Regions from separate parts of the Streptomyces sp. NPDC050211 genome, predicted to be linked through region 3. Evidence: riboswitches for the same ligand, from Rfam matches in the RefSeq annotation. Region 3 holds a riboswitch; each other region holds the start of a gene.
What was found. Region 3 has a riboswitch for cyclic di-AMP ahead of AB0I98_RS44875 (C40 family peptidase). Riboswitches for the same ligand answer to the same signal wherever they lie in the genome.
Positions count from the first base shown of each region.

Region 1: linked by a shared signal. The riboswitch ahead of AB0I98_RS03150 (transglycosylase SLT domain-containing protein) and the one ahead of AB0I98_RS44875 (C40 family peptidase) in region 3 are both predicted to bind cyclic di-AMP.
Region 2: linked by a shared signal. The riboswitch ahead of AB0I98_RS06310 (NlpC/P60 family protein) and the one ahead of AB0I98_RS44875 (C40 family peptidase) in region 3 are both predicted to bind cyclic di-AMP.
Region 4: linked by a shared signal. The riboswitch ahead of AB0I98_RS22630 (LysM peptidoglycan-binding domain-containing M23 family metallopeptidase) and the one ahead of AB0I98_RS44875 (C40 family peptidase) in region 3 are both predicted to bind cyclic di-AMP.

Region 1 covers NZ_JBFALC010000002.1:251,866-254,056, reverse strand. Annotated here, with positions in the region: gene AB0I98_RS03155 (HAD family hydrolase) at 1-508, shown strand, start outside; gene AB0I98_RS03150 (transglycosylase SLT domain-containing protein) at 512-994, opposite strand; cyclic di-AMP (ydaO/yuaA leader) riboswitch at 1,000-1,167, opposite strand; gene AB0I98_RS03145 (CocE/NonD family hydrolase) at 1,442-2,191, opposite strand, start outside.
Region 2 covers NZ_JBFALC010000004.1:142,331-144,521, reverse strand. Annotated here, with positions in the region: gene AB0I98_RS06315 (ScyD/ScyE family protein) at 1-515, opposite strand, end outside; cyclic di-AMP (ydaO/yuaA leader) riboswitch at 779-950, shown strand; gene AB0I98_RS06310 (NlpC/P60 family protein) at 958-2,115, shown strand.
Region 3 covers NZ_JBFALC010000090.1:5,882-8,072, reverse strand. Annotated here, with positions in the region: gene AB0I98_RS44880 (ATP-binding protein) at 36-497, shown strand; gene AB0I98_RS44875 (C40 family peptidase) at 564-1,037, opposite strand; cyclic di-AMP (ydaO/yuaA leader) riboswitch at 1,041-1,252, opposite strand; gene AB0I98_RS44870 (hypothetical protein) at 1,601-1,909, opposite strand; gene AB0I98_RS44865 (ATP-dependent Clp protease proteolytic subunit) at 1,916-2,191, opposite strand, start outside.
Region 4 covers NZ_JBFALC010000022.1:92,013-94,203, reverse strand. Annotated here, with positions in the region: gene AB0I98_RS22635 (SGNH/GDSL hydrolase family protein) at 1-75, opposite strand, end outside; gene AB0I98_RS22630 (LysM peptidoglycan-binding domain-containing M23 family metallopeptidase) at 311-1,276, opposite strand; cyclic di-AMP (ydaO/yuaA leader) riboswitch at 1,281-1,445, opposite strand; gene AB0I98_RS22625 (alpha-galactosidase) at 1,742-2,191, opposite strand, start outside.

The sequences.
Region 1 (2,191 bases), on a different contig from region 3:
GGCGGAGATCGGGCAGGTGTACGCCGCCGTCGACCAGGACGGCGTCGACGGGCTCACGCTCATCGAACCGGGGTATCTGATGCCCCACCCGACCCTGCCCGCCGTACGCGTGGGGCGCCGCGACGACCTGTGGTGCGCGCCCATCAGCAAGGTGCTGCTGCGTCATCCGGCCCTGTCCGACGACGAGTTGGCGGCGACGGCGCGCTCGGTGGTGGGTTCACTCGCGACGGTCACCATGTCGGGGCCCGGGACCGTCGAACTCCAGCCATGCGGGGTGACCAAGGCGACCGGTCTCGCGCTGGCCGCCGAGTATCTGGGGCTGGGACCCGGGCAGACCATCGCCTTCGGGGACATGCCCAACGACATCCCCATGTTCGACTGGGCGGCGCACGGCGTCGCCATGGCCAACGCCCATCCCGAACTCAAGGCGATGGCCGACGAGATCACCCTGTCGAACGAGGACGACGGCATCGCGGTCGTCCTCGAACGTCTCTGCCCGACGGGGTAGTCCTCAGTACGCGCCGAAGACGTTGTCGATCGAGCCGTACCGCTGGAACGCGTAGTTGCAGGCGGCGGTGATGTTCGCGACCGGGTCGTACGGGTTGAACGCGGTGCCGGCCACGTGGTAGGCCTCGAAGGTCGGGTCGATGACCTGGAGGAGGCCCTTCGACGGGGTGCCCGCGGCGGCGTTGGAGTCCCAGTTGTTGATGGCGGCCGGGTTGCCCGAGGACTCCCGCATGATGTTGCGGTAGATGCCGTCGTACGACCCGGGGATGCCGTTCTGCGCCATCACCTGGAGGGACGCCCGGATCCAGCCGTCGAGCGTGTCGGCGTAGCCCAGCGAGGTGGCGGTGGCCACGGTCGGGGTGGCGGCCGAGGCGCTGGTCGCGCCGATGACCGGCAGCGCGAGGACGGCGACGCCGGTGCCGGCGACGGCGATGGCGCGGGTGATGCGGGCGGTTCTGGTACGACGGTGCTTACCGGCTGCGGCCATGGCGAAGTTCCTCTCCGGCGCCTGCGAGGTGAGCTGTCGGGTTCGGGCTGGGAGGTGCCCGGCCACACCCCACGGGCATGACTTCACCCCGAGCCGTCCCGGCGCGGCGTCCGGTCCGGCGGCTTTCCTGGGTCCCCCGCTCCTGCCGTGCGGTGAGTCGGTCAATGGGTCGTTCGGGCGGTGGCAGGATTCGGCGTCCGCCCGACAGGCCGGGAACGTATGCGAGAGCACATGTCCGAAACAAGTACCGGATTCACACATCGCACCTATTGACCTTGGTGTGGGGCGAATGTGCTGCTTGATCCTTTGCACTCGCCAAGCTCAACTGGCCATGACGGAAGGCGGATCGGCGAGTGCCTGTGTGTTTTCTGTACAGGTTGGGACGTGAGTCACATCACGCATGTCCGCAAGCGCGGCAAAACGGGCAATCATGCCAAGAGGGCTTTATTAACCGGCCGTTCGCGGGATGCGCTTCTCCCAGGTCCGATGGAAGAGGACCTGGCCGCCCTCCGTGCAGATCACCTCGTCGGAGGTGGTGAAGTGGTCCCCGTCACAGGTGATCTCCGAGCGGGTGCGGACCGTGGTGTCCCAGCCCTGTTCCGGGCGGTGCAGCCGGATCGACCAGTCCGAGCGGGTGCGGGCCGACAGTGGATCCGTCTCGTCGATCGTGTACGTCTCCAGCGCGTCCTCGGTGCACTCCAGTCCGTCGGGGTACACGCGCGTGCCGCCGTACCGCGGGTCGACCTCAAGGCGCCACGCGCCCCGCGCGACGTCCCGCACCACCAGGCGCTCGGGGCGCGGTTCGTCGAGCGTGGCGGGGAAGTTGACGCCCAGCGGCTCGGCCTGCTCGGGCTCCTCGAAACGGATATTCCGGTCGAATTCGCGCTTCCGTACGGGCAGTTCCAGGAAGCTGCCCGCCGGGTCCAGGGTGAAGCCCGCCGCCGAGTCGGGCTGCGGCCAGATCCATGGCCAGTACGCGGAGGAGACGGCAAGCCGGATGCGGTGACCGGGCGGGAAGGCGTGGCCGATGGCGTTCAGCTCGAAGGTCACCTCTTCGGTGGTGCCCGGCGTCCACGGCACGGTTCGGTCGCGGCCCGCTCGTGCCGAGAGGTTCAGGGCTCCGCGCGTGACCAGGGTCGACGAGCCGTCCGGTGCTATGTCACATACCCTCGCCACGATCTGCCCCCGCGGCACCTG
Region 2 (2,191 bases), on a different contig from region 3:
GCGATGTCCGCGGCGATCTTCGCCTTGCCGTGGCTGATCTTCAGCAGCTTGCCGAGCTTGTCCCAGGGCGGCGTCGTGGGCACTCCGGCCTCCGGCGGGGCGAAGGTCTCGACGCCCCAGATCTTGCCGTGCCGCGCGGAGACGCCGTCGACGCCGGTCGCGAAGCCGCCGTCCGGGGCGGCGGCCGAGGGCAGGCCCTGCACCACCCTGTGGTGCTTCCACGCGCCCCCGTTCCAGTAGATCTTGGTGACGGCCGACGTGAGGCCGATGCAGGTCTCGCCTTCCGGCCCCTCCCCGATGCACTTCTTGCCGCCCCGGCCGGCCTCGGCGACGTACAGGCGCCCGTGGTCGTACGACAACTGGCGTGGATTGTCGAGGCCCTTCGCGATCGCGCGGACGACGGGTTTACCGCCGGTGCGGCCGTCCTGACCGGCGCCCGCGCTCGCGGGTGCGATGCCCGCGGTGACGGTGAGTGCGACTCCTGTGGCGATGACGAGTGCGGTGCGTTTCCTCATGGCCGTACTCCCTCCCAGCCGCCACGGCTCCCGACCGTGGCTGGCTGGAAGCTACCGCCCCGAAGCGGGCGGACGACGTCACTCCGGACAAAATACGAGCAACTCACCGCAGACCCTTCCGTATTGACCACAGCGAGCGACGTCCTGCGCTAAGGTCACGAAAATGTATCGGGCATATCGCCCATCAACCTTCACAGAGGCCACACGAGTTGGCTAGCGTTCCTCCAGGCCGCACGACCCCTACCGGCGAACGTCGCCGGGCCGTACGGCCTCCGCCGAGTCCGGCACGCCCACGGGGCAGTCCGGAGCCGGGGACCCACCGAACTTGGGGTGAATCGGCCGGACTTCCCTTCGGGAAGCGGTCGTAGGGCAACCCTTCCGAACCACCCGCCCGAACCCGACAGCTAACTCGGTAGGCGGACGATGGAAGGAGTCGCCTCCCTTGGCGTCGCACCGCAAGTCGCGTCCTTCGGGTTCGCGCGTCGCAGGCATACGGACCCCCGCCCTCGCCACGGCGGCCCTCACCTCCGTGGCCCTGCTGTCCCAGTCGGCCAACGCCGCCCCCGCGGCCGACGACAAGCCGAGTCTCGAAGAGGTCGAGAAGAAGGTCGGCGATCTCTACCGCCAGGCCGAGTCGGCGACCGAGAAGTACAACTCGGCGAAAGAGAAGACCACCAAGCAGCGCAAGCGCGTCGACACCCTCCTCGACGACGTCGCGCAGCGCACGCAGAAGCTCAACGAGGCGCGCGAGGAACTGGGTTCCTTCGCCTCGGCCCAGTACCGCACCGGCGCCTCCGCCCCCGACACGGCAACCTTCCTGCTCGCGGACACCCCGCAGGACTACTTCGACCAGACCCAGCTGATGGACCGGATGACCGGCCGTCAGAAGGAGGCGGTCGACGACTTCGTCACGCAGCAGTCCGCGACGATGGAGAAGCGCCGGGAGGCCACCGCGAGCCTCGAGACGCTCACCGAGTCGCAGGGCGACCTGAAGTCCGCCAAGACGACCGTCCAGCAGAAGCTGGCCGACGCGCGCGAGCTGCTGTCGAAGCTGACCGCCGAGGAGAAGGCGCGGCTCGCGGAGATCGAGCGGCAGAAGCAGCAGGAGGCCGAGCGCAAGGCCGCGGAACTCGCCAGGCAGCAGGCGGCGGAGGCGGCGGCCCAGGAGACGGCGCAGCAGCAGGAGAGCGGCACCGGCACGTCGGAGTCCTCCGACACCTCCGTGGCCGACTCCTCGTACGCCACCAAGGCCGAGAAGGTCCTCGCCTTCGCCCGCTCCACGATCGGCAAGCCGTACGTCTGGGGCGCGACCGGCCCCGACTCCTACGACTGCTCGGGCCTCACCCAGGCCGCCTGGAACGCCGCCGGCATCTCCCTCCCGCGCACCACCTGGGACCAGGTGAACGCCGGCACGACGGTCTCCCTCTCCGCCGCCCAGCCGGGCGACCTGGTCTTCTTCTACGACGACATCAGCCACGTCGGCATCTACATCGGCAACGGGATGATGATCCACGCGCCGAAGCCGGGGGCGTATGTGCGCGAGGAGTCGATCTTCTACGACGGTGAGTCGTCGATCCACAGCGTGGTACGGCCCGCCTGACGGGACGGGGACGCGGCACAGGCGGTTTTCCGTAGGCACGCGCGCGTGCCCCGCTCTCAAGGCGCGTGCCGCTCCC
Region 3 (2,191 bases):
GGACTGCGGTCCCGTGGGAAAGGGACGACGTCGCCATGGCAGACCATCTGGAAGCATCCGTCACTCTGCCGAGCGATCCCGCCTCGGTCTCCGCAGCCCGCACCTACGTGGTCGGCACCCTGGCGGAATGGGGACTGCCGGCCGACACGGAACTGGCCGACACCATCCGCCTCATCGTCTCGGAACTCGCCACCAACGCCGTACAGCACACGTTCGGGCAGTCACCCACCTTCACGGTGGACCTCGAACTCGACCGTGACGAGCACCTGCGCATCGGAGTCACCGACAGCCATCCGCGTTTTCCCAAACGACTGCCCGCGGCCGTCCAGCAGGACAACGGCCGCGGGCTCGTGATCATCCGTTGGCTGACCGCCGAGTTCGGCGGCAAGCTGAGAATCCGGCCCACCCGGGAGGGCGGCAAAACGGTCTCCATCGAACTGCCGTGGACGGTACCGGCGCGGCCCGTGACGACGACAGCGGTACAGCAGGACCCTTAGAAATCAGGTCCGGTGTGGGATGACGCGGTGGCGGCGCGTCAGGGCGCCGCCACCGCGTCGCTCAGGTCACTTGACCCGGCCGTACCAGACGCTCCTGGTCCAGATCTTCTGCAGCCTTACGACGTCCCCGGTCTTCGGGGAGTGCCAGATCTTTCCCTTCCCGGCGTAGATGCCGACGTGGTACACGTTCGAGCCCGAGTGGAAGAAGACCAGGTCTCCGGCCTTGCGGCTCTTGGCCGAGATGTGGCGCGTCTTGTTGTACTGCTGAGCGGCCGTCCGCGGCAGGCTCTTGCCCGCCTTCTTGTACGAGTACAGCGTCAGCCCCGAGCAGTCGAACCGGCGCGGCCCCGTGGCGCCGTACTTGTACGGCGAGCCCTTCTTGGAAGCCGCGACCTGGAGCGCCTTCGTCGCCGGAGTGGCGGCCGCGGCGTCTGAGGAGAGACCCGGCACCACGACGGAGCCGCCCACGGCGGCCAGGGTGAGGGCCGAGGCCGTACCGGCCCGGGCCATCAGCGACGGGACACGATTGAGCGCAGTCATGCGCAACCCTTCGTCAGCCGCCTGTGAAGGATGACCTGTCGGATTCGGGCTGGCGAAGTTGCCCGGCCGCTGACGCGGCTTCACCCCAAGGGCTGCTCGACCCGGTCATGGCGTGACCGTTCCGGCGACCCGTCGTGCTTGGGTCCTCCACTCCTGCCGATCCACTTCTGTCGACCGGTCATCCGGGCGGCGGCAGGATTCGGCGTCCGCCCGGACCGCCCCGCCGCTGCGGCGGGGGCTTGTCGTCAGACACGGATCTTCACTCACGCGTGAGCGAAATACCCAATGGAATCGGTGATTTGTGGTGTTACTCACCACTCACCCGTTCGGGTGGACACCCCTGTGTTCGGGTGGATGTCGAGGGCGCCACGGACCCCCGGACCAGCGCGAAAACCTCTCATCCGCGCCGGAGGCAAGCGGGTTGCGCAACCCCGTCGGTCGCAAAAAACGACAAACATCTACTCCGAACAGGGGTACGTCATTTGGTCCGTTTGAGCCCCGGTCCGGACGACTCGCCGCGGTGGCGAACGCCCGGACCGGAGGCGGGATTCGTCAACAGTGCGTCAACTGTCGGAGCGCGGCGGCACGATGACACGCGCCGTCCGGCGCTCGCCGTCCAGCACGCGCAGCGCCCGCGTGAGCGTCGGGGCGTGCAACTCGGTCTCGCCCCGCTGGTGCATCAGCGCCAGCGCGTCGCGCAGCTCGGTCGCCTTGGACACCAACGCCTGGGCGGCGCGCAGTCCGCGGTAGGTGTCCCCGTGGTGCGCCGGGTTGATCCGGCCCAGCAGGTCGACCACATCGAGATAACGGTCGATCAACTCGCCCTCGGCGCGCGTGAGGGCGGGAAGCGGCGGGAGTTCGGGTGGGAGCACGGGCCGTCACTTCCCGGTGGGCGGAGCCATGGTGTCCTTGCGGCTGGGGATGATCCGGTCCACCAGCCCGTAGTCCACGGCCTGCTGCGCCGTGAGGATCTTGTCCCGCTCGATGTCGGCGCTCACCTGCTCGCGCGTGCGCCCGGTGTGCCGTACGAGCATCTCCTCCAGGCGGGCCCTGATCCGCATCAACTCCTCGGCGTGGATGGCCAGGTCGCTGGCCTGTCCCTCGATCGGCTCGGGCAGCCCCGGCTGATGGATCACCATGCGCGCTCCCGGCAG
Region 4 (2,191 bases), on a different contig from region 3:
GAACGCCCCGTCGGGGCCGGGGTCGCCGACGCCCTCGGTGAAGCTGTCCCCCACCGCCACGTACGACCCGATCACTGATCTGATGTCATTCTTCGAATCGTCTGCCACGTCGGCCCATGATTCACCTTCGGATGTGAGCTACGCGACCGTAGGAAGGGGTTGACGGACGGTGAGATAAGCCACTCCTAAAGTGTTCGCCAATTCAGGAATACGTCCCGACCGGGATTCCCGCACGGCCGGCACCGAAGGCCGGACCCGGGGATCGGGGTCCGGCCTTCGGTGGCGTGGGGGACGCTTCAGGCGCCGGGTGTCAGCTGACGGAGACACCCTTCGAGCGGAGGTAGGCGACGGGGTCGACGTCCGAGCCGTAGTCCGGGGTGGTGCGGATCTCGAAGTGCAGGTGCGGGCCGGTCGAGTTGCCGGTCGAGCCGGAGAGGCCGATCTGCTGGCCCGCGGTCACGCTCTGGCCGCTGGAGACGGAGAGCGAGGACAGGTGGGCGTACTGCGCGTAGTGGCCGTCGGCCAGCTTGATGACGACCTCGTTGCCGTACGCGCCGCCCCAGCCCGCGGAGACGACCGTGCCCGCACCGACGGCCTTGAGCGGAGTGCCGGTCGGGGCGGCGAAGTCGACGCCGGTGTGGTAGCCGCTGGACCACATGCTGCCCGACATGCGGTACGGGGTACCGATGCTGGCACCGGCCACGGGGAGGGCGAAGCCGCCGGCCGTGCTCGTGGTGTCGGAGGACTGGGTGGTCGCCGTGTTCGAGGACGACTTCGACGAACCCGAAGCGGATGAACCAGATGAATCAGAAGAACCGGACGACTTCGGCGAAGAAGAGGACGATGAAGACGAAGCCGACGAAGAGGACGACGACTTGGAAGAACCGGTCGTGGCCTTCTTGCCGATCGAGAGCTTCAGGCCGGGGTGGATCATCGACGGGTCGGAGCCGACGGCCTCGCGGTTGTCCGCATAGAGCTTCTTCCAGCCACCGCTGACATTCTGCTCGTCGGCGATCTTCGAAAGGTAGTCACCGGCCCGCACCGAATAGGTCCGTACACCCGAGCTCTTCGCGGCGGCGGTCTTCTCCGCGGCCTTCTTTTCGGTCGTCGGAACCGACTGAACGGCCTTTTCCGAAACCGACTTGGCGGGAGCGGCATGCGCTCCGGTGGCCCCGAGGAGCGGGAGGGCGAGCGCGGCGCCACCGGTTCCGGCGACGGCGATGGAGCGAGTGAAGCGCTGGCTCTTGGGACGGCGGTGCTTACCCTTCGCGGGCATGACGAATTCCTCTCCGGCGCCTACGAGGTGAGCTGTCGGGTGCGGACTGGAGATGTCCGGCCGCGCGGTGGCGACTTAACCCCTAGCCGTTCCGGAGACCGGAACAGGCGGTTGTACCTGTGGGTCCCCCGCTCCTGCCGTTCACGGGTGAGTTGAGCGGTCTCCGGGCGGCGGCAGGATTGGGCGTCCGTCCGGATTGGTGGCGAACGTAAGCGACCAAGACGCAAAGGGACAAGCAAGAGGTTCCACGGTTGTGCGTTTCTCTTGATCCCTTGTGAGAAAACCCAGTCACCCTCCGTGAATTCCACCCCGGCCAGTGGATTCAATCCCCTGGAAAACCACGTGAATTACGTGAACATGACGGACAACGCTCGGTCACGAATATGACGCTGCTCACGCAGCTTCACCACAGGACGCTTTATTCCAGAGCGAGTTGGAATGAAGATCCTAATTCGGACAGATCACTCAGATGCGACGCAGGCGGAGAACTGCCGCATCGAGGTCACCACGCAGCCCCGTGCGCAACCCGTGGTGCAGCAAGACCGCACCCCGGTGAACTTCGCCCGTTTCGCGGCATTCATACGACCCTGTCGGGTCGAGGCCGCGCAGTCGCAGCGCCGGAACGGGCTCGCCGTAACGCTGCGCCTCGAGCCAGGCGAGGACGACGGTCTCGTCGCCGAGCACGTACTGCACCGCACTCAGCCCGCCCTGCGGGGGCCGCAGCCGGTAGAGGTCGCCGCGCTGCACGAGGGGCCGGATCTCCTTGTACAGACCCACCCAGTTCCGAGCCTCGGCCAGCTCGTCGTCCGTCCACTCGGTGAGGTCACCGCCGACCCCGAGCACCCCGGCCATGGCGCTCACGAAGCGGAAGCGCAGCGAGCTGACCCGGCCGTTGAGCATGGCGTTCGGGCTGTC